One region of the Streptomyces sp. NBC_01116 genome, then DNA from elsewhere that is predicted to be linked to it. Evidence: riboswitches for the same ligand, from Rfam matches in the RefSeq annotation. Region 1 holds a riboswitch; the other holds the start of a gene.
What was found. Region 1 has a riboswitch for glycine ahead of gcvT (glycine cleavage system aminomethyltransferase GcvT). Riboswitches for the same ligand answer to the same signal wherever they lie in the genome.
Positions count from the first base shown of each region.

Region 1 (11,395 bases):
GTCGATGCTCAGCTTCTCCGCACCGGCCTGCTTGAGGAGGTCCTTCGCCTTGGCGGTGTCGAACGGGTACGTCTTCACCTTGTCCGAGTAGCCGGCGACCGTGTCGGGCATGAACTGGGTCGCGACCTTGCCGCCCTCGGGCAGCTGGGTGTTGACCAGGTTCTCGCGGTCGATGGCGTGCGTGATCGCCTGACGGACCTCGGGCTTCTTCAGCGCGGGGTTCGCCGACTGGCTCATCCCGATGTAGAAGATGTTGAAGACGTCACGGGTCGGGACCTCGTAACCCTCCTTCTCCAGCGTCGTCACATCGGCCGGCGCGACCAGGTCGTAGCCGTCGATGTCACCCGCCTGGAGCGCCTGGCGGCGGGTCTCCTCGGTGGAGATGGTGCGGAAGACCAGGTTCTTCACCTTGGCCTTGTCGCCCCAGTAGCCGTCGAAGCGGGTCAGGGAGACTTCCTTGTTCCCCTTGTTCCACTTCGTGATCTTGTACGGGCCGGTGCCGGCGACCGTGCCGGCCTCCTGGCTGTACTTGGGGTACGTGATCGCGTCGCCCTTGGCGCTCGCGTCCTGCTTCTCGTACTCCTTGATGGCCTTCGGCGAGTGGATCGCCAGCGCCTGGAGGGAGAACCCGCCCGGCAGGTTCGCCGAGGGCTCGTTCACCTCGATCACGGCCGTGTTGTCGTCCTTGGCCGTGCAGGACTTGTAGTTGGGCTTGGGCGCCTCGGCGTCCTCGTTCTTCGCGAACCCGCCCATGATGGTCTGCCAGTAGTAGGAGACCGCGCTGGACTGGTACGTGCCCTTCCAGTTGAACCAGTGGTCGTAGTTCGCGCAGACCGCGGCGGCGTTGAACGCCTCGCCGTCGTGGAACTTCACGCCCTGGCGCAGGTTGAACGTCCAGACCTTGCCGGCCGGGTCGCTCGACCACTTCTCCGCGAGGCCGCCGACGAGCTTGCTGCCACCGGGCTCGTGCTCCAGGAGCGCCTCGAAGGCCTGACGGGTGACACGGAACGTCTCGCCGTCACTCGCGAGGGCGGGGTCGAGGGAACCGGGGTCACCGGCTCCGGCGAAGACGAACGTGTCCTTGTCGCCCCCCTTGGAGTTGCCCTCGTCCCGCTCGCTGGAACAGCCCGTGGCGATCAGGCCGACAGCGACCGCTGTCGTGATCGCCCGGACAGCCCGGGACTTGAATATGCGCATGGGTCCACCCCTGGTTCGCCATGTGGTGAGCTTTGATGGCCGCACACTACAGACGGTGCCTGCCGCAAGAGAACAGTCCGGATAGCGGTGAGACCTAGTCGAGACCCGGACAGTTAACAAACCGTCCAGTTCCGGGACATCCTCACGGGGGAAGTTAACAAGCCGGACATCGAAGGGTGTTCGACGGAGGGTGACCACGAGCGGCGAGCCGGTCCCGACCGCGCCGCCCCGGTCCGCCTCCGCTGGCTTGCCCGGCGGTCGGCACCGCGCTGTACGCCTCCGGCACGTCCGCGCCGCGCACCGCCGGTTACGCCGCGGAGGTCACGCGCCTGAACGCCGTCAAGGAGCCCTGAGCGGGCCGACCGGGGCCGCCCGGCGGGCCCTTCCGGGATCGGCGGGCCTCTCCGGGGTCAGCGGACCCTTCGAAGTCAGCGGGGAAGGGGCGGGTAGCCGTAGCCGGGGGCGGCGGCCGGGGGCGGGCCCGCGGGGGCGTGCGCCTCGCGGTCGTAGAACGGACGGGCGTTCGCGCGCAGCCACATGCCGACCGGGTCGTACTCGTCGGACAGGGCGACCGTGGAGACGGGCAGCCCCTCGGGGACCGCCCCGACCGACTGCCGCATCATCTCGCGCACCGATTCGACGGAGGCGCGTCCGGTGTCGTAGAGGTCGAGGCCGATCGCGAGATACGGGACGCCGACCGCGGGGTGCACCCAGGCGCGGCGCAGGGAGCGGATCGCGGGGGTGCGGTGGGCGTTCTGGGTGAGCAGGGCGTAGAACTGCGGGAGTTCGATGGTGGGGTCGGAGAGCCGGAGCGGTCCGGCGGGCAGCCGGTCCAGGCCGGTGGCGATGCGCCGCAGGTCGAGCCAGGGGATGCCGACGCCGCCCCCGGGGGCGTGCGGATTGAGCCAGATACCCCAGCGGTCGGGGAACAGGGAGCGGGCGATGTCGCGTCCGGTGACCAGCTCGTGGGCGCGGTTCCAGCCGCTGGCGGACAGCTCCTGGGCTGAGGTGACGCAGGGGGCGTAGCCCAGGCCGTCGATCTCCATGTTGCCGTACTGGGCGTCCGGTGAGCCGGCCGTGCCGTGCCAGAGCAGCATCCAGATCCGGCCCTCGGCGACCGCGGCGAGCAGCGCCTCGTAGGCGTCGTAACGCCCGGGGGTCACCTGGCGCAGCATGTGCTCGACCTTCCCGGCCGCCGCAGTGCCTGACGCACTCACCCTGGGTTCCGCCCCTCGTCGATCCGTCGCGTGTCGGTCCGTCGCGTTCGCGTGGTCGCTCCCGGGCGCACGGGAGCGACCACGCCATCAAACCAGCTTATGCGCCACTTCTGACACCGACTTGACGCCACGGTCCGGCGGCACCGTCGCCCGGCTGCCTTCCCCGGTCGTCAGTGGGCGTCGTGCCGGTGGGTCAGTGGCCCACGCGGCGGTAGAACGGGCGCACCTTCTCCCGCATCCAGTCGCCGACCAGGTCGTCCGCCACGTCCAGCAGGACCAGATTGACCGGCCAGGGCGTCTGGACCCGGCCGAGCGCGCGGCCGATGGCGTCCATGGGCGCGCTCTGTCCCGCGCCGTCCCAGGTGGCGAACTCGACGCCGACGAAGAGGACCGGGTCGCCGCCCTCGATGCTGGCCAGCGCCCGGCGGGCGGTGCTCACCACTCCGGTGGCCTCGAACTCCTCGGACACGGTGGTGAGGAAGTCGACCGGGTCGTGCTGCCAGTCCGGCTCGAACAGCCGGACCCGGCCGCCGGTGGCGGGCCCGTCCAGGGCGGTGCGGCCGGCCCGGCACAGCTCGGCGACGGCGGGCGGCGGAAGCGGTATGCCGACCGCGCCGCCCGGGTTCACGGCGATGCCGACCTGCGGGGGCAGGCCCCGGGCGAAGTCGCGGGCGGGGGCGACGGTGAAGGACATGTGGCTGCCGACGCAGCTGAGGAACTGGGCCTCGGAGCTGAAGACGGGGACGAAGGCCGCGCCGTCGATCTCCATCATCGGCAGGTCGAGGTCCGCGCTCGCGGGGGTGCCGCCGTTGGGCAGCGGCACCCAGACGGAGCTGCGGCCGAGCACCTCGACGAGGCGGCCGCCCGCGTCGGGGACGCCGAGCGAGGCCGTCAGCACCTCTTCGAGCTCGTTGGCGGGCCACCCCTGCTGGGGGTGCGCCGGTGCGGGTGCCGGAATGTCCACTGCCTCTGGGCCCTCTCTCCACCGCTTCGGCCGCGCCGTGGCGGCCCTCTGCTCAGGCCAGCACCTTAACCGTCAGCGGGCGGCGGAGGTCCCGGCGGCCGTGAAGGAGATCCGGTCGAGCGCTCCCGCGGCCTCGCGGTCAAGCAGCACCGCGGAGGTGCAGCCGGCGGGCAGCAGCCCCTGCTCGGTGTCGCGGAGCAGCCGGGCGACCGCGTGCCGGTGGCGGGCGAAGGCGTAGCCGGAGACCCCGCGCCCACGCTCGCGCTGCCCCTGCCGCGCCACCTCGGGCGTCACGTCGAGCAGGATCAGGTGGAGGGTGCGGCCCCGGCTCACGGCGTGCCGGGCCAGCCAGCGGCGTACCCACGTCTGGGTGCCGCAGTCGTGCACGACGACGGACTCACCGGAGCGCAGGGCGTTCCAGAGGCCGAGGTAGTGCGCGGCGCGGACCAGGGGGCGGTAGAGGGCGTAGGGCAGTAAACCGGGCAGGGCGGCGGCCCAGCCGTCCCGGGTGTTCTGGGAGTCGATGGCGCGGCCCTGCACCGCCCGGCGGATGAGGGTCGACTTCCCGCTGCCGGGGAGTCCGGAGACCACGACGACGTCACCTGCGGTGAGGTCGAGGCCGTACGGGGCATGGCTGGTGCGCCCGCGCAGGTCGCGTACCACCGGCGCGCCCTCCGTCAGCAGCTCCCGCACGGGAGCGCCGGGCTGTGCGGGCATCGCGCCGTTGGCGACCCCCGCGGTCGGTGCCGACCGCTGCAACGTCATCGCCCATCCCCCTGCCGTCGTGTCCCCCACGCCTGCCTCTGAAGTGTAAAGAAAAGGCAATGAGGCACAACCGTCACAGGGCCTGTTGTAGCCGTATTCACCTGCGTGGGGAGCGGACCCCCCACTCTCCCCCAATGCATGCGATGATGACCCCGCCAACTGCATACCGGCCGTTCGAATCCGCGCGGGAGAGTTCCGGCCACAGTGTGAGCCGGGCGCCGAAGGAGCAAGATCCTCCCTTGAATCTCTCAGGCCCCGTACCGCGTGGATGAGGCAGATCTGAAAAGCGAGCCGTTCCGCGGCTCCACCCAAGGTGCAAGCCGAGCCCCCTGATCCGGGGCGCCCTCCAGGGGCATACCCCGTCAGGGGCTATCGGCGAACCTCTCAGGTTCCGATGACAGATGGGGAGGATTCGTCCTGACGTCGTCATGCCCTGGAGCCGTATCCATGAGCACTGCCCCCCGTCTCACCGCCCTCGACGCCCTGCACCGCTCGCTCGGCGCCACCATGACCGACTTCGCGGGCTGGGACATGCCCCTGCGGTACGCCAGTGAGCGCGACGAGCACAACGCCGTACGCACCCGGGCCGGTCTCTTCGACCTGTCGCACATGGGCGAGATCACCGTCACCGGGCCCGAGGCCGCCGCCTTCCTGAGCTACGCGCTGGTGGGCAACATCGCCACCGTCGGCAGCGGCCGGGCCCGCTACACGATGATCGTCCAGGAGGACGGCGGGATCGTGGACGACCTGATCGTCTACCGGCTCGGCGAGAGCGGGGCCAACGAGTACATGGTCGTCGCCAACGCGGGCAACGCGCAGGTCGTGCTGGACGCGCTGACCGCCCGGGCCGGGGGCTTCGACGCCGAGGTGCGCGACGACCGGGACGCGTACGCGCTGCTCGCGGTCCAGGGCCCGGAGTCGCCCGCCATCATGAAGGCCGTCACCGACGCCGACCTGGACGGGCTGAAGTACTACGCGGGCCTGCCGGGCACGGTCGCCGGGGTCCCGGCGCTCATCGCCCGTACCGGCTACACCGGCGAGGACGGCTTCGAGCTCTTCGTCGCGCCCGAGCACGCCGAGCAGCTCTGGCGGGCGCTGACCGAGGCCGGAGCGCCGCACGGCCTGATCCCCTGCGGGCTCTCCTGCCGGGACACGCTGCGCCTGGAGGCGGGCATGCCGCTGTACGGGCACGAGCTGACGACCGCGCTCACCCCGTTCGACGCGGGCCTGGGCCGGGTCGTGAAGTTCGAGAAGGAGGGCGACTTCGTCGGGCGCGAGGCCCTGACCGCCGCCGCCGAGCGCGCCGAGTCCGCCCCGCCGCGCAAGCTGGTGGGCCTGATCGCCGAGGGCCGCCGGGTCCCGCGCGCCGGTTTCCCCGTCGTCGCCGACGGCAAGGTGATCGGCGAGGTCACCTCCGGCGCCCCGTCCCCGACGCTGGGCAAGCCGATCGCCATGGCCTACGTGGACGCGGCCTTCGCCGTGCCCGGCACCGAGGGCGTGGGCGTGGACATCCGCGGCACGCACGAGCCGTACGAGGTCGTCGCACTGCCGTTCTACAAGCGCCAGAAGTGACATTCCGGAAGGACCGGCGGTAACCGGACCTTCTCGACCGCGCGCGGGCGCCACCGGAGCAACGCGCGCGCGGACGTCACGGAAGTGACGTTCCCCCGTCTCACACCGTAAGACCACCGTTCACCAGCACTCCCCCGCGTACAGGAGAATTCAGGTTATGAGCAACCCCCAGCAGCTGCGGTACAGCAAGGAGCACGAGTGGCTGTCGGCCCTCGAGGACGGCGTGGCCACCATCGGCATCACGGAGTACGCGGCCAACGCGCTCGGTGACGTCGTCTACGCCCAGCTCCCGGAGGTCGGTGACACGGTGACCGCGGGCGAGACCTGCGGCGAGCTGGAGTCGACCAAGTCCGTCAGCGATCTGTACTCGCCGGTGACCGGTGAGGTGACGGCGGCCAACCAGGACGTCGTGGACGACCCCTCGCTGGTGAACTCCGCTCCCTTCGAGGGCGGCTGGCTGTTCAAGGTGCGCGTCGCGGAGGAGCCGGCCGACCTGCTCTCCGCCGACGAGTACACCGCGTTCTCCGGCAACTGAGACCTTAAGGGACCCCCTGATGTCGCTTCTGAACTCCTCCCTCCACGAGCTGGACCCGGACGTCGCCGCCGCTGTCGACGCCGAGCTCCACCGTCAGCAGTCCACCCTCGAAATGATCGCCTCGGAGAACTTCGCTCCGGTCGCCGTCATGGAGGCGCAGGGCTCCGTCCTCACCAACAAGTACGCCGAGGGCTACCCGGGCCGCCGCTACTACGGCGGCTGCGAGCACGTCGACGTCGTCGAGCAGATCGCGATCGACCGGATCAAGGCCCTGTTCGGCGCCGAGGCCGCGAACGTGCAGCCGCACTCCGGTGCCCAGGCGAACGCCGCCGCGATGTTCGCGCTGCTGAAGCCGGGCGACACGATCATGGGCCTGAACCTGGCCCACGGCGGTCACCTGACCCACGGCATGAAGATCAACTTCTCCGGGAAGCTCTACAACGTGGTCCCGTACCACGTCGACGAGAGCGGCGTCGTGGACATGGAGGAGGTCGAGCGCCTCGCCAAGGAGTCCCAGCCGAAGCTGATCGTGGCCGGCTGGTCCGCCTACCCGCGCCAGCTGGACTTCGCCGCCTTCCGCCGCATCGCGGACGAGGTCGGCGCGTACCTGATGGTCGACATGGCGCACTTCGCGGGCCTGGTCGCGGCCGGTCTGCACCCGAACCCGGTGCCGCACGCCCATGTCGTCACCACCACCACGCACAAGACCCTCGGCGGTCCGCGCGGCGGCGTGATCCTCTCCACGCAGGAGCTCGCCAAGAAGATCAACTCCGCGGTCTTCCCGGGTCAGCAGGGCGGCCCGCTGGAGCACGTGATCGCGGCCAAGGCGGTCTCGTTCAAGATCGCTGCGGGCGAGGAGTTCAAGGAGCGCCAGCAGCGCACCCTGGACGGCGCGCGGATCCTGGCCGAGCGCCTGGTCCAGCCGGACGTCACCGAGGTGGGCGTATCCGTCCTCTCCGGCGGCACCGACGTCCACCTGGTCCTGGTCGACCTGCGCAACTCGGAGCTGGACGGCCAGCAGGCCGAGGACCGGCTCCACGAGCTGGGCATCACGGTCAACCGGAACGCCATCCCGAACGACCCGCGTCCCCCGATGGTCACCTCGGGCCTGCGGATCGGCACCCCGGCGCTGGCCACCCGCGGCTTCGGCGCCGAGGACTTCACGGAGGTCGCGGAGATCATCGCCGCCGCCCTCAAGCCGTCCTACGACGCGGACGACCTCAAGGCCCGCGTGATCGCGCTGGCCGAGAAGTTCCCGCTGTACCCCGGCCTGAAGTAACACCTGGCCTGCGGTTCCGCACGTTCGGACGGGGCACCGCGCACACTGAAGAGAGTGAGCGCGGTGCCCCGACCCGTGTCCCCCGCGCCACGTTTTGCCCTGCTTGACCCGCTTGACCCGCCAGCCCGTCTCATCTGCTCGACCCGCTTGACCTGCTGACCCGCGGGCCCCACCCCGGCCCGTTCCGCACCACCCGGCCCGTTCCCGCACCACCCAGGCAGACAACGGCGTCTTCCAACCTCAAGGAGTTCTCCCGTGGCCATCTCGGTCTTCGACCTCTTCTCGGTCGGCATCGGCCCGTCCAGCTCCCACACGGTGGGCCCGATGCGCGCCGCCCGGATGTTCGCGCGCCGCCTCAAGAACGAGGGCCTGCTCGCGCACACCGCCTCGATACGGGCCGAGCTGTACGGCTCCCTCGGCGCGACCGGCCACGGGCACGGCACGCCCAAGGCGGTCCTGCTCGGCCTGGAGGGCGAGTCGCCCCAGACCGTGGACGTGGAGTCCGCCGACGGCCGGGTCGAGGAGATCCGCGGCAGCGGCAGGATCAACCTGCTGGGCATGCACGAGATCCCGTTCGACTTCGACGCGGACCTGGTCCTGCACCGCCGCAAGGCGCTCCCCTACCACGCCAACGGCATGACGATCCTCGCGTACGACGCCGAGGGCGCGCCGGTCCTGGAGAAGACGTACTACTCGGTCGGCGGCGGCTTCGTCGTCGACGAGGACGCGGTGGCCGGGGAGAACCCGATCGTCCCGGACGACACGGTCCTCAAACACCCCTTCCGCACCGGCGACGAACTGCTGCGCCTCTCCCGCGAGACCGGTCTCTCGATCTCCTCGATGATGCTGGAGAACGAACTGGCCTGGCGCACCGAGGCGGAGATCCGCTCCGGGCTGCTGGACATCTGGCGCGTCATGCAGGCCTGTGTCTCGCGCGGCATGTCCCGCGAGGGCATCCTCCCCGGCGGCCTCAAGGTCCGCCGCCGCGCCGCGAACTCGGCCCGCCAGCTGCGCGCCGAGGGCGACCCGCAGGCCCACGCGATGGAGTGGATCACTCTGTACGCGATGGCGGTCAACGAGGAGAACGCGGCCGGCGGCCGTGTGGTCACCGCCCCCACCAACGGCGCGGCGGGCATCATCCCCGCCGTCCTGCACTACTACATGAACTTCGCGGCCGGCGGCTGCACCGAGACGGAGAAGGAGGACAGTGTGGTGCGCTTCCTCCTCGCGGCCGGTGCGATCGGCATGCTGTTCAAGGAGAACGCCTCGATCTCCGGCGCCGAGGTCGGCTGCCAGGGCGAGGTCGGCTCCGCCTGCTCGATGGCGGCCGGCGCCCTGGCCGAGGTCCTCGGCGGCTCCCCCGAGCAGGTGGAGAACGCCGCCGAGATCGGCATGGAGCACAACCTGGGCCTGACCTGCGACCCGGTCGGCGGGCTCGTCCAGATCCCGTGCATCGAGCGCAACGGCATGGCGGCGGTGAAGGCGGTCACCGCGGCGCGGATGGCGCTGCGGGGCGACGGCAGCCACAAGGTCTCCCTCGACAAGGTCATCAAGACCATGAAGGAGACCGGGGCCGACATGAGCGTCAAGTACAAGGAGACGGCGCGCGGCGGGCTCGCGGTGAACATCATCGAGTGCTAGGCGGACGGCCCTGACCAGCGCGTTCGCCTCTTTCAGCGCTGGCAGGGCCTTCCCTGCCTACGCGGCGGAAAGTCCCTGGAAAGGGCGTCTGTACACCGGAGCGCGTCTTCGCACGGCTGTCAGTGAACATCTGCTCGCGCTGGTGGAGCGGCGATGCCAACTTCGTGCGCCGTCTGACGTGGCGGTCAGGGTCTCGCAACCGCCGCACGCGCTCCAGGCACTGGTCGAGACCGCGGGTGGACATGGATTGCGAAACACCGGCTCCCAGGCCCGTCGACGGCTGCTTCCGCACGGGCCGGCAGGAACTACCGGGACTGGAACCACCAGATCCCGCCAGTCACCGCAGCGCTGCCGACCGGATGCGCAGCATTTACTGGACACTGGATCGCTGAGCTCGGCGGCGATGAACGCCCAGCGCAACGGACGCCGACACGCCGCCGGCGGCGACGCCGAACCCGACAGCAACGCCAAGCACGAAGGTGAGGCCCATAGCAATCGCGCCCCAGCTGTAGTCCGACCTCGTGCTCGCCAAGCTGGGCAGCGTCACTGCGGCCAAGATCGCAAAGAAGCCCAGATATCCGATGAGTCCGGCGGCGAGTGCAGCGTAAGCAGCCGCTGCCACGGGACGCGGCTCCCGGCCCACGGTAAGGGCGACGCGCGTCGCGCAGACGGCCTGTGCCAGCACGACGACACCCCATACGACGTGCAACGAGCCGAACGGCACGAGCAGTACAGCTGTCAAGGCTGCCCCCACGCCGTACCACAGCCCCTTACGGCGCCCCCAAGTCAACTTCCATGGTCCCTGGCTCGGGCTCGGACCGTGGGCCGCCGACGGTTTGTGTATGCGCGGGCGCCCAGCACCGGCCCTCTGGGCCCGGCGGCGCCGAATTCCCAGCGCGACTGCGGCTGACACACTGCCGACGATGACGCCGAGGGTGACGCCGAGGGCAACGCTGTACCGGGCCCCGACCGCCAGGCAGCTCAGGTTGCCTACGACACCGGCGACGAAGGCCGCGACTATGGCGGCGGCCACGGGGAGCGGGTGGCCTCGGCGATCCGTAGTGCGGGCCACATTTACCGCGCAGCCGACCTGCACCAGCATGACGACGGCGATGACCATGCCCGCCCTGGCGCCGTACACGGTGAGGCAGACAGCCGGCACGGCGGCCACTAGCCCGCACCACAGTCCCTTGCGGAGAGCCTGTCCGAGACTCGCCGAACCCGACCCGGCGAGCGGCAGCACAGCCCCCGCGAGCAGCATCGGGAGAGCCAGAGCGGGAAAGAACGCGAACAGCACAGGCAGTGCGACAAGGGTTGCGAAGCCGCTGAATGCTCCAGCTTCACCGCCAAGCATCGGCATGTACGTCGCAACCCAGCGCCCCAGGCTGAGATAGGCCAACCCAACGGATACCAGGACGGACGCCACCCCCAGGACCGTCCACAACACCCTCTTCGCCGCCCACCCCTCCCGCGCGCCCACCGCGTCCGCCCACGCAGCCACCACCGCGCCCAGCCAGCGTCGCACCGCCCACGCGAACAGCAGCATCAAGGGAAGCCACGCAAAGAACTGTCCCCACACCGAGTCGCCCACATGGAAAAGCGCGGCGACGGTGGTCGGAAACAGACTGCTACCCACCGCCAGGCCCAGCCCCAGGCCGACGCCGACCGCACGACGACCCGGGACCTGCCACTGGGGAGCCCCCTCTCGTACAGTGTCCTGCCACGTCGCCGCCCATACGGCGACCGTGATGAAGACCCCAGCTGCCGCGATCCCCACTCCCTGGACAATGAGCGAGCCGCCCGGCCACGACCCCAGCACGCTCCAGTGGAGGATCACCGCGCCCAACCCCACCGCGCCCCAGTCCCACACACTCGTAGTCCCCAGCAGACGGCTGTCGTGCAATACGGCACGACGGCGCTGGGGCGACGGATGCACGCGCAGCACCTCGGGCCACCGCCTCCGGATGCTCGGGAAGTACGTCGCGAGCATCGCGTCCGTGTGCGCCACGTCCACACCCCACCGGTACACCTGTGCGTCCGCGAACAACTCACGGCTGCGCAGAACCGAGTTGCGCAGCAGCGGAGCCGTCACGGCGAGGACGATCTGTAAGGCCGAGCCGGCGAACGCATAGGCGACGAGAGCACTGTCCGGGGTGGCCCCCTGGAACCCAGGCACAAGAAGGGGGTTCGTCAGGATGTTGAACACCAGCAGCGGCATGAAGAAG
Region 1 covers NZ_CP108644.1:6,137,700-6,149,094, reverse strand. The annotation lists gene OG245_RS27175 (ABC transporter substrate-binding protein) at 1-1,197, opposite strand, end outside; gene OG245_RS27170 (enhanced serine sensitivity protein SseB C-terminal domain-containing protein) at 1,626-2,372, opposite strand; gene OG245_RS27165 (enhanced serine sensitivity protein SseB) at 2,608-3,378, opposite strand; gene OG245_RS27160 (AAA family ATPase) at 3,451-4,143, opposite strand; glycine riboswitch at 4,319-4,416, shown strand; gene gcvT (glycine cleavage system aminomethyltransferase GcvT) at 4,591-5,715, shown strand; gene gcvH (glycine cleavage system protein GcvH) at 5,873-6,250, shown strand; gene glyA (serine hydroxymethyltransferase) at 6,270-7,529, shown strand; gene OG245_RS27140 (L-serine ammonia-lyase) at 7,785-9,170, shown strand; gene OG245_RS27135 (M48 family metalloprotease) at 9,541-11,395, opposite strand, start outside.

Region 2 (11,395 bases), 5.0 Mb from region 1:
CGATGCGGCGCACCGGCGGCCAGTACTTGTCCGCGGCGGACACTCCGGCCGGGAAGACGGCCTCCTCGCGGCTGTAGCCGTGGTCCCAGTCGCCGCCGAGCGCGGCCGCGGTGTGCGGGGCGTTGCGCAGCGGGTTGTCGTCCTCGCTCCACTCCCCCGAGGCGACCTTCTCGATCTCGGTACGGATCGCGATCATGGTGTCGCAGAACCGGTCGAGCTCCGCGAGGTTCTCGCTCTCCGTCGGCTCGATCATCAGCGTGCCGGCCACCGGGAACGACATGGTCGGCGAGTGGAAACCGTAGTCGATCAGGCGCTTGGCCACGTCGTCGATGGAGACGCCGGTCGCCTTGGAGATCGGGCGCAGGTCCACGATGCACTCGTGCGCGACCAGACCGGCCGGGCCGTTGTACAGGATCGGGAAGTGCGGTTCCAGGCGCTTGGCGATGTAGTTCGCGGCCAGCACGGCGACCTGAGTGGCCCGCTTGAGGCCCTCGCCGCCCATCAGGCGGACGTACGCCCACGAGATCGGCAGAATGCCCGCCGAGCCCCACGGGGCGGCCGAGATCGGGCCCACACCGGTCTCCGGGCCCGCGGCGGGCTGGAGGGGGTGGTTGGGCAGGTACGGGGCGAGGTGAGCGCGGACGCCGACCGGGCCGACGCCGGGGCCGCCGCCGCCGTGCGGGATGCAGAAGGTCTTGTGCAGGTTCAGGTGCGAGACGTCGCCGCCGAACTTGCCGGGCTTGGCCAGCCCGACCAGCGCGTTGAGGTTGGCCCCGTCGACGTAGACCTGGCCGCCCGCGTCGTGCACCTCGCCGCAGATGTCGGCGACGTGCTCCTCGAACACCCCGTGCGTGGACGGGTAGGTGATCATGAGCACGGCCAGCTCGTCGCGGTGCAGCTCGATCTTGGCCCGCAGGTCCGCGATGTCGACCTCGCCGTCGTCGGCGGTCTTCACCACGACGACCTTCATGCCCGCCATGACGGCGCTGGCGGCGTTGGTGCCGTGCGCGGAGGACGGGATGAGGCAGACGGTCCGCTGGTCGTCGCCGTTGGCGCGGTGGTAGGCGCGGACCGCCAGCAGACCCGCGAACTCGCCCTGGGAACCGGCGTTGGGCTGGAGGGACACCGCGTCGTAGCCGGTGACCTCGGCGAGGCGCTCCTCCAGCTCACGGATGAGGGTGAGGAAGCCCTGCGCCTGCTCGGCCGGGGCGAAGGGGTGCAGCGCGCCGAACTCGGGCCAGGTGATCGACTCCATCTCGGCGGTCGCGTTCAGCTTCATGGTGCAGGAGCCGAGCGGGATCATGCCGCGGTCCAGCGCGTAGTCACGGTCGGCGAGCCTGCGCAGGTAGCGCAGCATCGCGGTCTCGGAGCGGTGCTGGTGGAAGACCGGGTGGGTCAGGATGTCGTCGGAGCGCAGCAGGCCCTCGGGCAGCGTGTCGGCGACCGTCGCGTCCAGCGCCTCGATGTCGCCCTCGGCGCCGAAGGCCGCCCAGACGGCGGAGACCTGCGCACGGGTGGTGGTCTCGTCGCAGGCGATGGAGACCTGGTCGGCGTCGACGAGGCGGAGGTTGACCCCGCGCTGCCGGGCGTCCGCGACGATGCCGGCGGCCTTGCCGGGCACCCGCACGGTCAGGGTGTCGAAGAACGCGCCGTGCACGACGTCGGCGCCGGCGCTCCGGAGGCCGTCGGCCAGGATCGCGGCGAAGCGGTGGGTGCGCCGGGCGATCGTCCGCAGCCCGTCGGGGCCGTGGTAGACCGCGTACATCCCGGCCATCACGGCGAGCAGGACCTGCGCGGTACAGATGTTGCTGGTGGCCTTCTCGCGACGGATGTGCTGCTCGCGGGTCTGGAGGGCCAGGCGGTAGGCCTTGTTGCCGTCGGCGTCGACGGAGACGCCGACGAGGCGGCCGGGCAGGGAGCGGGCGAACTTCTCGCGGACCGCCATGAAGCCCGCGTGCGGACCACCGAAGCCCATCGGGACGCCGAAGCGCTGGGTGGTGCCGACCGCGATGTCCGCGCCGAGCGCGCCGGGCGAGGTGAGGAGCGTGAGGGCCAGCAGGTCGGCGGCGACGGTGACGATCGCGCCGAGCCCGTGGGCCTGCTCGATCACGGGCTCGATGGCACGCACGGCGCCGGAGGCGCCCGGGTACTGGAGCAGCACGCCGAAGACGCCGCGCTCGGCGATCTCGGCGGGGATGCCGTCGCTCAGGTCGGCGACGACGACCTCGACGCCGGTGGGCTCGGCGCGGGTCTCGATCACCGCGACGGTCTGCGGCAGGGTGTCGGCGTCGACCAGGAAGACGCCCTTCTTGACCTTGCCGACGCGCCGGGCGAGGGCCATCGCCTCGGCGGCCGCGGTGCCCTCGTCGAGCAGCGAGGCGCCGGAGGTGGGCAGCCCGGTCAGCTCGGCGACCATCGTCTGGAAGTTGAGGAGGGCCTCCAGGCGGCCCTGGGAGATCTCCGGCTGGTACGGGGTGTAGGCCGTGTACCAGGCGGGGTTCTCCATGACGTTGCGCAGGATGACGGGCGGCGTGAAGGTGCCGTAGTAGCCGAGGCCGATCATCGGGGCCAGCACCTCGTTGCGGTCGGCCAGCGACCGCAGCTCGGCCAGGACCTCCGCCTCGGTGCGCGCCGACGGAAGGTTCAGGGCCTCCGCGCTCTTGATCACGTCGGGCACCGCGGCGGCGGTGAGCTCGTCGAGGGAGCCGTAGCCGACCTGGGCGAGCATCTTCGCCTGGGCTCCGGCGTCGGGCCCTATGTGGCGCTGCTCGAACGGAATGCCCTGCTCCAGCTGGGAGAGCGGAGTGCGACGGGGGGTCATGGTGGAGGCCTCCTGGTCTGTCACGACCTGCGAGGGGCACCACGGCGCGGGTGCCCGAACGGCCTCCCCCTCTGTCATCTCAACCTGAGAGCTTCACCGGCCCGCCCGGGGGCGTGCCGACTTTCACCGTCGGTGAGGGTCGAGTCCGCCTGGGCCTGCGCCCGCACGGAATCGCCCTGCTTTCCAGAGTGACCTCGTCCGTGCGGTACGGGGGCCTGAGAGATTCCGGGGAGGAGTTGCTCCTTCGGCGCCTCCGGATTCTGCACCGGAGGACTCTCCCGCACGGGGTCAGCAGCCACTGTCAGCCTACCAGCGGCCACCGTGCGGCAATCCTCGAGTGGCCGACGCCACGGATCTGCACTTGTGTGGTGCTGGTGGAGCGGCAGCGTCCACCCTGAGCAGCTGCGACCAGTGGGAGGCACCGTGCAGACCGATATCGATCCGCGCCGCCTGATCGGCCGCAAGGCATTCGATCGCAAGGGCGCCAAGATCGGAACGGTGGATGAGGTCTATCTCGACGACGCGACGGGTGTGCCCGAGTGGGCGGCCGTCCGCACCGGCCTGTTCAGCAGGGACGCCTTCGTCCCCCTGGAGCCCAGCGAATTCGTCGAGGACGCGCTGCGCGTCCCCTTCGACCGCGCGTTGATCAAGGGCGCGCCGGACTTCGGCGTCGGCCGGCATCTCTCGCCCGAGCAGGAACTGCAGCTCTACCGCCATTACGGGCTGGACTCCTCGTCGCCCGGAGAGCCGGCGCGCGACCGGGACTTCGGCAGGCTGGCGGGCCAGGAGGAGTAGTCGGCCGCGTCACGGACGAGCGGCAGCGGGTCGGCGGGCCGCAGCAGCGGATCGTCGACGCGGAACGTCAGCACCCGGCCGGGTGCGCTCCACGGCTCCTCGAACCGGACGGTGACCCGGCCCACGCCGCTCCCCTGCACCCAACCGTGCCCGTGCTCCTCGTGGCGCACGTCGTGCCCGGCGGGCCAGAGCCGCGCGGCGAGCAGCTCCGCGCCCTCCGGCTCGGGCTCCGCCGGCGCGTTCCCCCCGCCGCCCTCCACAGGTGCCGCCCGGTCCTCCGCCTCGACCCGCCGGGCGAGCTCCCGGGCGTCGGCGGCCTGGGCGAACAGGTCCTCCTGGGTGTAGTCGGCCAGCCCCGTCACGCCGACGCCCAGCAGCCGTACGCCGCCCGTGGTGTCGACGGACTCCAGCAGCCGCCCCGCCGCCTCACGGACCACCGTGGGGTCGTCCGTGGGGCCTCTGAGCGTCTCGGAGCGGGTCAGCGTGGAGAAGTCGTAGCGGCGCACCTTCAGGACCACCGTGCGCCCCGAACGGTCGGCGGCGCGCAGCCGCTCCACACACCGGACCGCCAGCCGCTCCACCTCGGCCCGCACCCGCACCCGGTCGTGCAGGTCCACGTCGAAGGTGTCCTCCACCGATACGGACTTGGCGTCCCGCTCGGCGACCACCGGCCGGTCGTCGAGCCCCAGCGCCATCCGGTAGAGCCCGTGGCCGTGGGCCTTGCCGACCAGCCGTACCAGCTCCGCCTCGCCCGCCTCGGCCAGGTCGTGGACCGTGGTCATCCCGGCGCGTCTGAGATGGTCGCCGGTGGCCGGTCCGACCCCCGGCAGGGTGCGCACCGACATGGGAGCGAGCAGCTCGCGCTCGGTGCCCGGCTCGATGAGCAGCAGCCCGTCCGGCTTGGCCTCCTCGGAGGCGATCTTGGCGAGCATCTTGGAACCGGCCAGTCCGACGGATCCGCTGAGGCCGGTCACCGCGCGGATCGCCACCCGCAGCCCCTCACCCGTCGCACGGGCCGACGCCGCGTCGTCGGCCGTCCCGCCGGCCTCCAGGTCCACGAAGGCCTCGTCCAGGCTGAGCGGCTCCACCAGGGGCGACAGCCGCCCCAGGAGCTCCATCACCTGGTCGCTCACCGCCCGGTACAGCGAGAAGCGCGGCACCAGGTAGGCGGCGTTCGGTGCGAGCCGCCGGGCCTGGGCGGTGGGCATCGCCGAGTGCACGCCCAGGCGCCGGGCCTCGTACGAGGCGGTGGCGACCACTCCGCGAGGTCCGAGGCCGCCCACCACGACCGCCTTGCCGCGCAGGCTCGGCTTGGCCGCCTGCTCCGCCGACGCGTAGAAGGCGTCCATGTCCAGGTGAAGGATGGTGGGCGCGGGTCTCACACCGTCGATGCTGCCCTACGGCACTGACAACGGGACGGTCCGGCGCCCCGTGGGGTGCCGGACCGTCCCGTCGTCGTGTTCGTGCCGTCCGTCCGGGGCGGTCAGACGGCGCGGTTCCGGCGCCGTGCGAGCTCGTCGGCGGGGTTGTGGCCGACGAGCGTCTCGCCGGTGTCGACCCGCTCGCCGTGCAGCTGCGAGAGCGCCGCCTCCACGTCCCGCCAGACGACGCCGACGGCGATCCCGAAGATTCCCTGCCCGCCCTGGAGCAGGCTGACGACCTCGTCGGGCGAGGAGCACTCGTAGACCGTGGCCCCGTCGCTCATCAGCGTCATGCGCTCAAGATCCTGGAAACCGCGGGCCCGCAGATGCTGGACCGTGGTGCGGATGTTCTGCAGGGCGACCCCGGTATCCAGGAAACGCTTGACGATCTTGAGCAGAACCACGTCCCGGAAACTGTAGAGACGCTGGGTCCCCGACCCGTAGGCCGGCCGCACACTGGGCTCGACCAGTCCCGTACGGGCCCAGTAGTCCAACTGGCGGTAGGTGATCCCCGCCGCCGCGCACGCCGTCGGTCCGCGATAGCCGATGTCGTCGGCACCGCTCGCCGCTGCCACGCCGCCCGCTGCCACCGCTGCCGGTGGAACCGGCTGCCTGATGGCGTGGTCGGCTCCACTGCCGTGCTGCGGATACGGCCCACCCGCCGCCGTACCGTCGCCGCTGCTTCTCACGCCGACCTCCGTCCTTGACCTGCCCACTCGAAGGTAGGCAGTCACTCGGGGTGCGTCAACGATCGCCACACTCGGCACGCCGAGTGATAATCACCCTGAGGGTGGTTTCCCGTGTCTCGTTTCCGGGAAAGGCTTGTCGGATGCGCTGACAGCACCCCTGCGGGACGGTCACTGACTGTTCGTACCGAAGTCCTCCGGAGAGATCTGGTCGAGGAATTCGCGGAACTTCTCCACCTCGTCCTCCTGCTCGTCGGGGATCGCGATGCCCGCGTCGTCCAGCACGCCGTCACTGCCGTAGATCGGCGTGCCGGTCCGCAGGGCGAGCGCTATGGCGTCGGAGGGCCGGGCGCTCACCTCCACTCCGCTGGCGAAGACGAGCTCCGCGTAGAAGACCCCTTCGCGGAGGTCCGTGATGCGGACCTCGGTGAGCTCCTGGCCCACGGCCTCGAGCACATCCTTGAACAGGTCATGGGTCAGCGGCCTGGCGGGAGCCATGCCCTGCTGGGCGAAGGCAATCGCGGTCGCCTCCCCCGGACCGATCCAAATGGGGAGGTACCGGTCGCCTCCCACTTCACGCAGGAGAACGATCGGTTGGTTGGAGGGCATTTCCACCCGGACACCGACAACGTCGAGCTCGTTCACACAGCAACCCTAGGACGTGCTCGCCATGTTTGGGTAGTCGGGCTCGGCCGAGGTCAGTGCAGACGGCTGCGCAGAGCGCTCTGCACGAGTGCGGCGTGCAGCCGTACGGACAGCTCGGCGAGCTCGTTCGCGGTGGCCTCCGCATGGGCTCTGGTCTGCGGATTACGGTGCCGGCGCAAGGGCGCGACCAGCTGCTCCACCAGCCCCGCCTCGCGGTCCGCGGAGGCCCGCATGGCCCGAAGATGACGCGGTTCCAGACCGAAACGCCCCAGGTCCGCCACCAGCTTGGCGACCGTCACCATCTCGGCGTCGTAGCCGCCCTCGGGTACGGGGACGATGAGCCCGTAGGACTCCCACTCGGCCAGCCGGTCCTCGTCGACCTCGGCGGCCGCGAGCAGCTCGGCCCGCCCGATCCTGGCGGCGGTCGCGGTCCCGGGGCCGGTCTCCCACACCCCGTCGGCGAGGTCCCGCCGCTCGCCGGGCGAGGGCAGAGTGGGCTGCTCGCCCCGGGCCAGGGCGTCCAGGTGCTCCCGGATGACCTTCAGCGGCAGGTAGTGGTCCCGCTGCATGCGGAGCACCTGGGCCAGGCGCTCCACATCACGCGGGGCGAACTTCCGGTATCCGGAAGGAGTGCGCTGCGGCTCGATGAGCCCCTCGGCCTCCAGGAACCGGATCTTGGAGATGGTGACTTCGGGAAACTCGTCGCGCAGCTGGATGAGCACCGTACCGATGCTCATCGGGCGCGCTTCCGCGGTGGCGGTGCCGTGTCCGGCACCGCCTGTCGGTGTTCGCAGCATGGGCCTTCCTCGGGGTCCCCCCGGACGGAGTCCGGGGGCTGGTCACACGCCCCGCGGGCTCGCATAGAAGACCAGGCGGTACTTTCCGATCTGGACTTCGTCGCCGTTGGACAGCTGGACCGAATCGATGCGCTCACGGTTGACGTAGGTGCCGTTGAGGCTGCCGACATCACCCACGGTGAAGCTACCGTCCGGGCTCCTGCGGAACTCCACATGACGCCGCGACACGGTCACGTCATCGAGAAAGATGTCGCTCTGCGGGTGACGGCCGGCCGTGGTCAGGTCGCTGTCGAGCAGGAAGCGGCTCCCGGAGTTCGGGCCCCTCCGCACGACCAGCAGCGCCGATCCGCCGGGCAGCGCGTCGACCGCCGCCTGGGCCTCCGGGGAGAGCGAGGGCAGAGCCGTCTGGCCCGTCGCCTCCGCCTCGTACGCCTCGAGGCCGGAGATGGAGATGGTGGACGTCGTCTCCGAGGGACGCTCGGGAACACCGCCCCGCAGCGGCGCGCCGCAGTTGGAACAGAACCTGCTGGCCTCCGCGTTGCGGTGACCGCACCTCGTACAGACCGGCATCGACGAGCCCTCCGGGGTGAACCCTCCACCCGCACCCGAGGCTGATGGTGCGCCGAAACCTATGCGTCCGGCACCGGCAGGGTCAACAGACGACACGCCGTCACCACCCGGGGCGCCGGACACCTCGTCACGGAAGAGCGGACGCTCCGCCTCCTGCTCCTCGCCCTGACCGTGGCGCGGCGCGCGGTGGCGGGCAGCACTGTTGCTGTCCTCGCGTGCACTCTTCCCGAACAACTTCGCAAACAACTTCACGGGCGATTCCCCTTGACCGACATAGACCCGCCCGTGGGGCAGGACGAACCCTGATTGAACACACCTGCCGACCCGGACATCTTCACAACGTCCGTATCCACCCGACAGTTTCCACCACGCACCACCAATCCGGTGCGCCGACCCCCCGCAACCGTCCGACCCGCTCCAGCGGCCCTCACACATCCCCGGCTCACGGGGATGACGACCGAGCGTAGTCAGGCCGCTGCGCCGGTCGCAAGGCGTCGACGACGATGTCGTCGGACCGCTCCACGAGCACCGTGGCCTGCTCCTTCTCCAGCGTCTGGATCACACCGCCGGGAATGTTGAGGGCGGGCTCCAGATCCTGCGGTTTGCCGATCACCGTGAACTCGTACGGTGCCTCGATCTTCTTCCCGTCCACCTGGACGTCCCCGGCGTCCCCGGAGAAGTAGGTGTTGGCCACCACCCGCACCCCGTTGACCTGGATGGCCTCGGCACCCGCCGCCCGCAGTTCCTGGATGGCGTCGAGCAGCATGTCGGGCGCGACCGCCCTCGACGGGTCGGTGATCGTCAGCGTGATGCCGGGGCCCTGCGCCGCCACGGTGCCCGCGAGGATGCCGAGCTGGCGTTCCTTCTCCAGCGTCTGCTTCCGGGCCTCCTCGGCCTGGTCGGAGCTGTTCTCCAGCTCGGTGCGCTGATCGTCCAGCCGCTGCTTCTCGTCCTCCAGACGCTGGGTCCGGTCGTCGACCTCGTCGAGGATACGGACCAGGTCCTCCTGCCGGGCGCCACGCAGTGCGCTGTCGTCGCTGGTGGACCGCACCTGGATGGCGAGCCCCAGGCCGAGCCCGAACAGCAGCACGGCGACGATCAGTTGGGCCCGGCTCAGCCGCGGCGGCCACAGGCCGGCCTTGAGCCTCTGCCGACCGGTCACCTCCGGGGCGGGCGGCGGCGCGGGAGTCTCGGGGGCGACGGACGCGCCACCCTCGGGCTGTTCGCTGCGGGGATTCTCGTCGTTGTTCATCGGCTCGTTGTTCATCGGCCTCACGCCCGGAAGACGTGCCGGCGGATCGCGGCGGCGTTGGAGAAGATCCGGATGCCCAGCACGACCACCACACCGGTGGAGAGCTGGGCGCCGACACCCAGTTTGTCGCCGAGGAAGACGATCAGCGCGGCCACCACGACGTTGGAGAGGAACGAGACCACGAAGACCTTGTCGACGAAGATGCCGTCGAGCATGGCCCGCAGACCTCCGAACACGGCGTCGAGCGCGGCGACCACCGCGATCGGCAGGTAGGGCTCGACCACCGCCGGTACCTCGGGCCGGACCAACAGTCCGACCACGACTCCCACGACGAGGCCCAGTACGGCGATCACGATGTGCCCTTCCCTGTGTCTGCCGCACCACTGCCGGCGGCCTTCGGCTCTGCTGTACGGACGATGAGGCTCGGCGCGGCCGGAAGCCGCACCTTCGCCTGATCGGAGATGCTGGTGCGGATGTCGAAGCTCTCCTTGAGCGCCTGGAGGTACTGGCCGTCGGCGCTGTCCTGGAAGGCGGTCGCGAGCTTCTTGCCGTCGCCCACCGCGAGCACCGTGTACGGCGGCACGAGCGGTCTGTTGTCGACCAGTATGGCGTCGCCGGCGGCCCGGATGGCCGACAGCGCCGTCAGCCTCTGCCCATTGATGGCGATGGCCTCGGCCCCGGATTCCCACAGGCCGTTGACGACACGCTGCATGTCCCGGTCGCGCACCCGCCCGGTGTCGGCGAAGCCCGTCGACTCACGGGGCCCTCCGCCACCCTGGTCGGTGTCCTTCGCGTCGTCGACGACCAACTGCACGCCCGGGCCCTCGACCGGCGTCGCTCCGGCCAGCAGCGCCACCAGCTGCCCCTGGTCCCCGCCGTGCTGCTCAAGTGCCTTGCGCTGACGTTCGCTCACATCGGTGCGGAGCTCGTCGACCTCGGACTCCAGCGTGTCCGCGGCCTCCGTCTCCGCGTCGATGCGGTCGATCAGCTCCTCGCGCTCCTTGGCGACGACCGGCGCGGAGATCCGCGCCTCCGCGGCACCGAGGGTGACCACGAGGGCGGCCACCACCAGTCCGGCGGCCAGGCCGAGCTTCGACTTGAGCGTACGGGGCAGCCCGGCGCTCCCGTCGGCCCTGCGCCGCGCGGACGCCTCCGCGTACCCGTCGTCGAGGCTGTGGTCCATCACGTTGTTCAGCAGCGACATGGAGGCGTCGGGGCGTGCGGGCGGCGAGGCGGTGCTCCGATCGGGGGACTGCTGCGACATGCCGCACATCGTCGCACGTCATCACGGCTGCCGCCGAATGGCCCCACCGGTGTGCCGCGACGCCCCGGGCCGGGGCGTCGCGGCACACCGTCATGGCGTCACTCTCCGGCGCTGTCCACCACGGCGGCCCACTCGTCGAGCAGTGCCTGGGCCGAGGCGTCGTCCGGGCCTTCCGCCCACAGATGGGTGACGGCCTCCGCCCGGTCGGGCAGGACCATGATCCACCGTCCGTCCGCCTCGACCACACGGACCCCGTCCGTGGTGTCCACGCTGCGGTCACCGGCCGCTTCGACGACCCGGCGCATGACGAGCCCCTTGACGGCCCAGGGCGTCGCGAGGTCGCGGCGCAGGACATGCGCCCGGGGAATCCGGGCGTCGATCTGGCTCAGGGTGAGCTGGGTGCGCGCGACGAGCCCGATCAGCCGGACGAAGGCGGCGGTCCCGTCGAAGACGCTGCTGAATTCGGGAACGATGAACCCTCCGCGCCCGTCTCCTCCGAAGATGGTGTCCTCTTCACGGCCCACCCGGGTCAGATCGTCGGGCGAGGTGGTCGTCCACTCCACCTGGGTGCCGTGGTAGGCCGCCACCTGTTCGGCGACGCGTGTGGTCGTGACGGGCAGGGCGACCCGACCACTGCGCCGCTCGGCGGCGACGAGATCCAGGAGGACCAGCAGGGCCCTGTCGTCCTCGATGATCCGGCCCAGTTCGTCGACGAGGGAGAGCCGCTCGCCCACCGGGTCGAACCGCACTCCGAAGGCCGCCCGCGCGGAGGACACGATCTCCCCGAGCCGTACGAGACCGGCCCGCCGGGTGTCGGCGGACTCGGTGGGCCGAGCCTCGTCGAGTCCGGGGTTGATGGTCAGCGCGTCCACGCCGAGCCGCCCGAGCAGGCTGGGCAGGACGAGCCCGGCGCTGCCGTTGGAGGCGTCGACGACGACCTTGAGGCCGGAGTCCGCGATGCCGTCGACGTCGACGTTCCGCAGGAGGGAGCCGGTGTACGAGTCGAACACGCTGGACGGGAAGTGCAGGTCCCCGATCTCGCCGGGGAAGGCCCTGCGGTACTCCTGGCGCGCGTAGACGCGGTCGAGCTTGCGCTGCTGTGCCTGCGAGAGGTCCGCGCCCCGCTCGTCGATGAACATGATGT
Region 2 covers NZ_CP108644.1:1,164,346-1,175,740, forward strand. The annotation lists gene gcvP (aminomethyl-transferring glycine dehydrogenase) at 1-2,821, opposite strand, end outside; glycine riboswitch at 3,015-3,112, opposite strand; gene OG245_RS04915 (PRC-barrel domain-containing protein) at 3,245-3,616, shown strand; gene OG245_RS04920 (DNA polymerase IV) at 3,538-4,998, opposite strand; gene OG245_RS04925 (MerR family transcriptional regulator) at 5,100-5,726, opposite strand; gene OG245_RS04930 (bifunctional nuclease family protein) at 5,895-6,368, opposite strand; gene OG245_RS04935 (MerR family transcriptional regulator) at 6,422-7,165, opposite strand; gene OG245_RS04940 (FHA domain-containing protein) at 7,208-7,987, opposite strand; gene OG245_RS04945 (DUF881 domain-containing protein) at 8,178-8,987, opposite strand; gene OG245_RS04950 (small basic family protein) at 9,008-9,340, opposite strand; gene OG245_RS04955 (DUF881 domain-containing protein) at 9,337-10,251, opposite strand; gene OG245_RS04960 (sugar phosphate nucleotidyltransferase) at 10,350-11,395, opposite strand, start outside.
Region 2: another riboswitch for glycine. It lies ahead of gcvP (aminomethyl-transferring glycine dehydrogenase); the one in region 1 lies ahead of gcvT (glycine cleavage system aminomethyltransferase GcvT).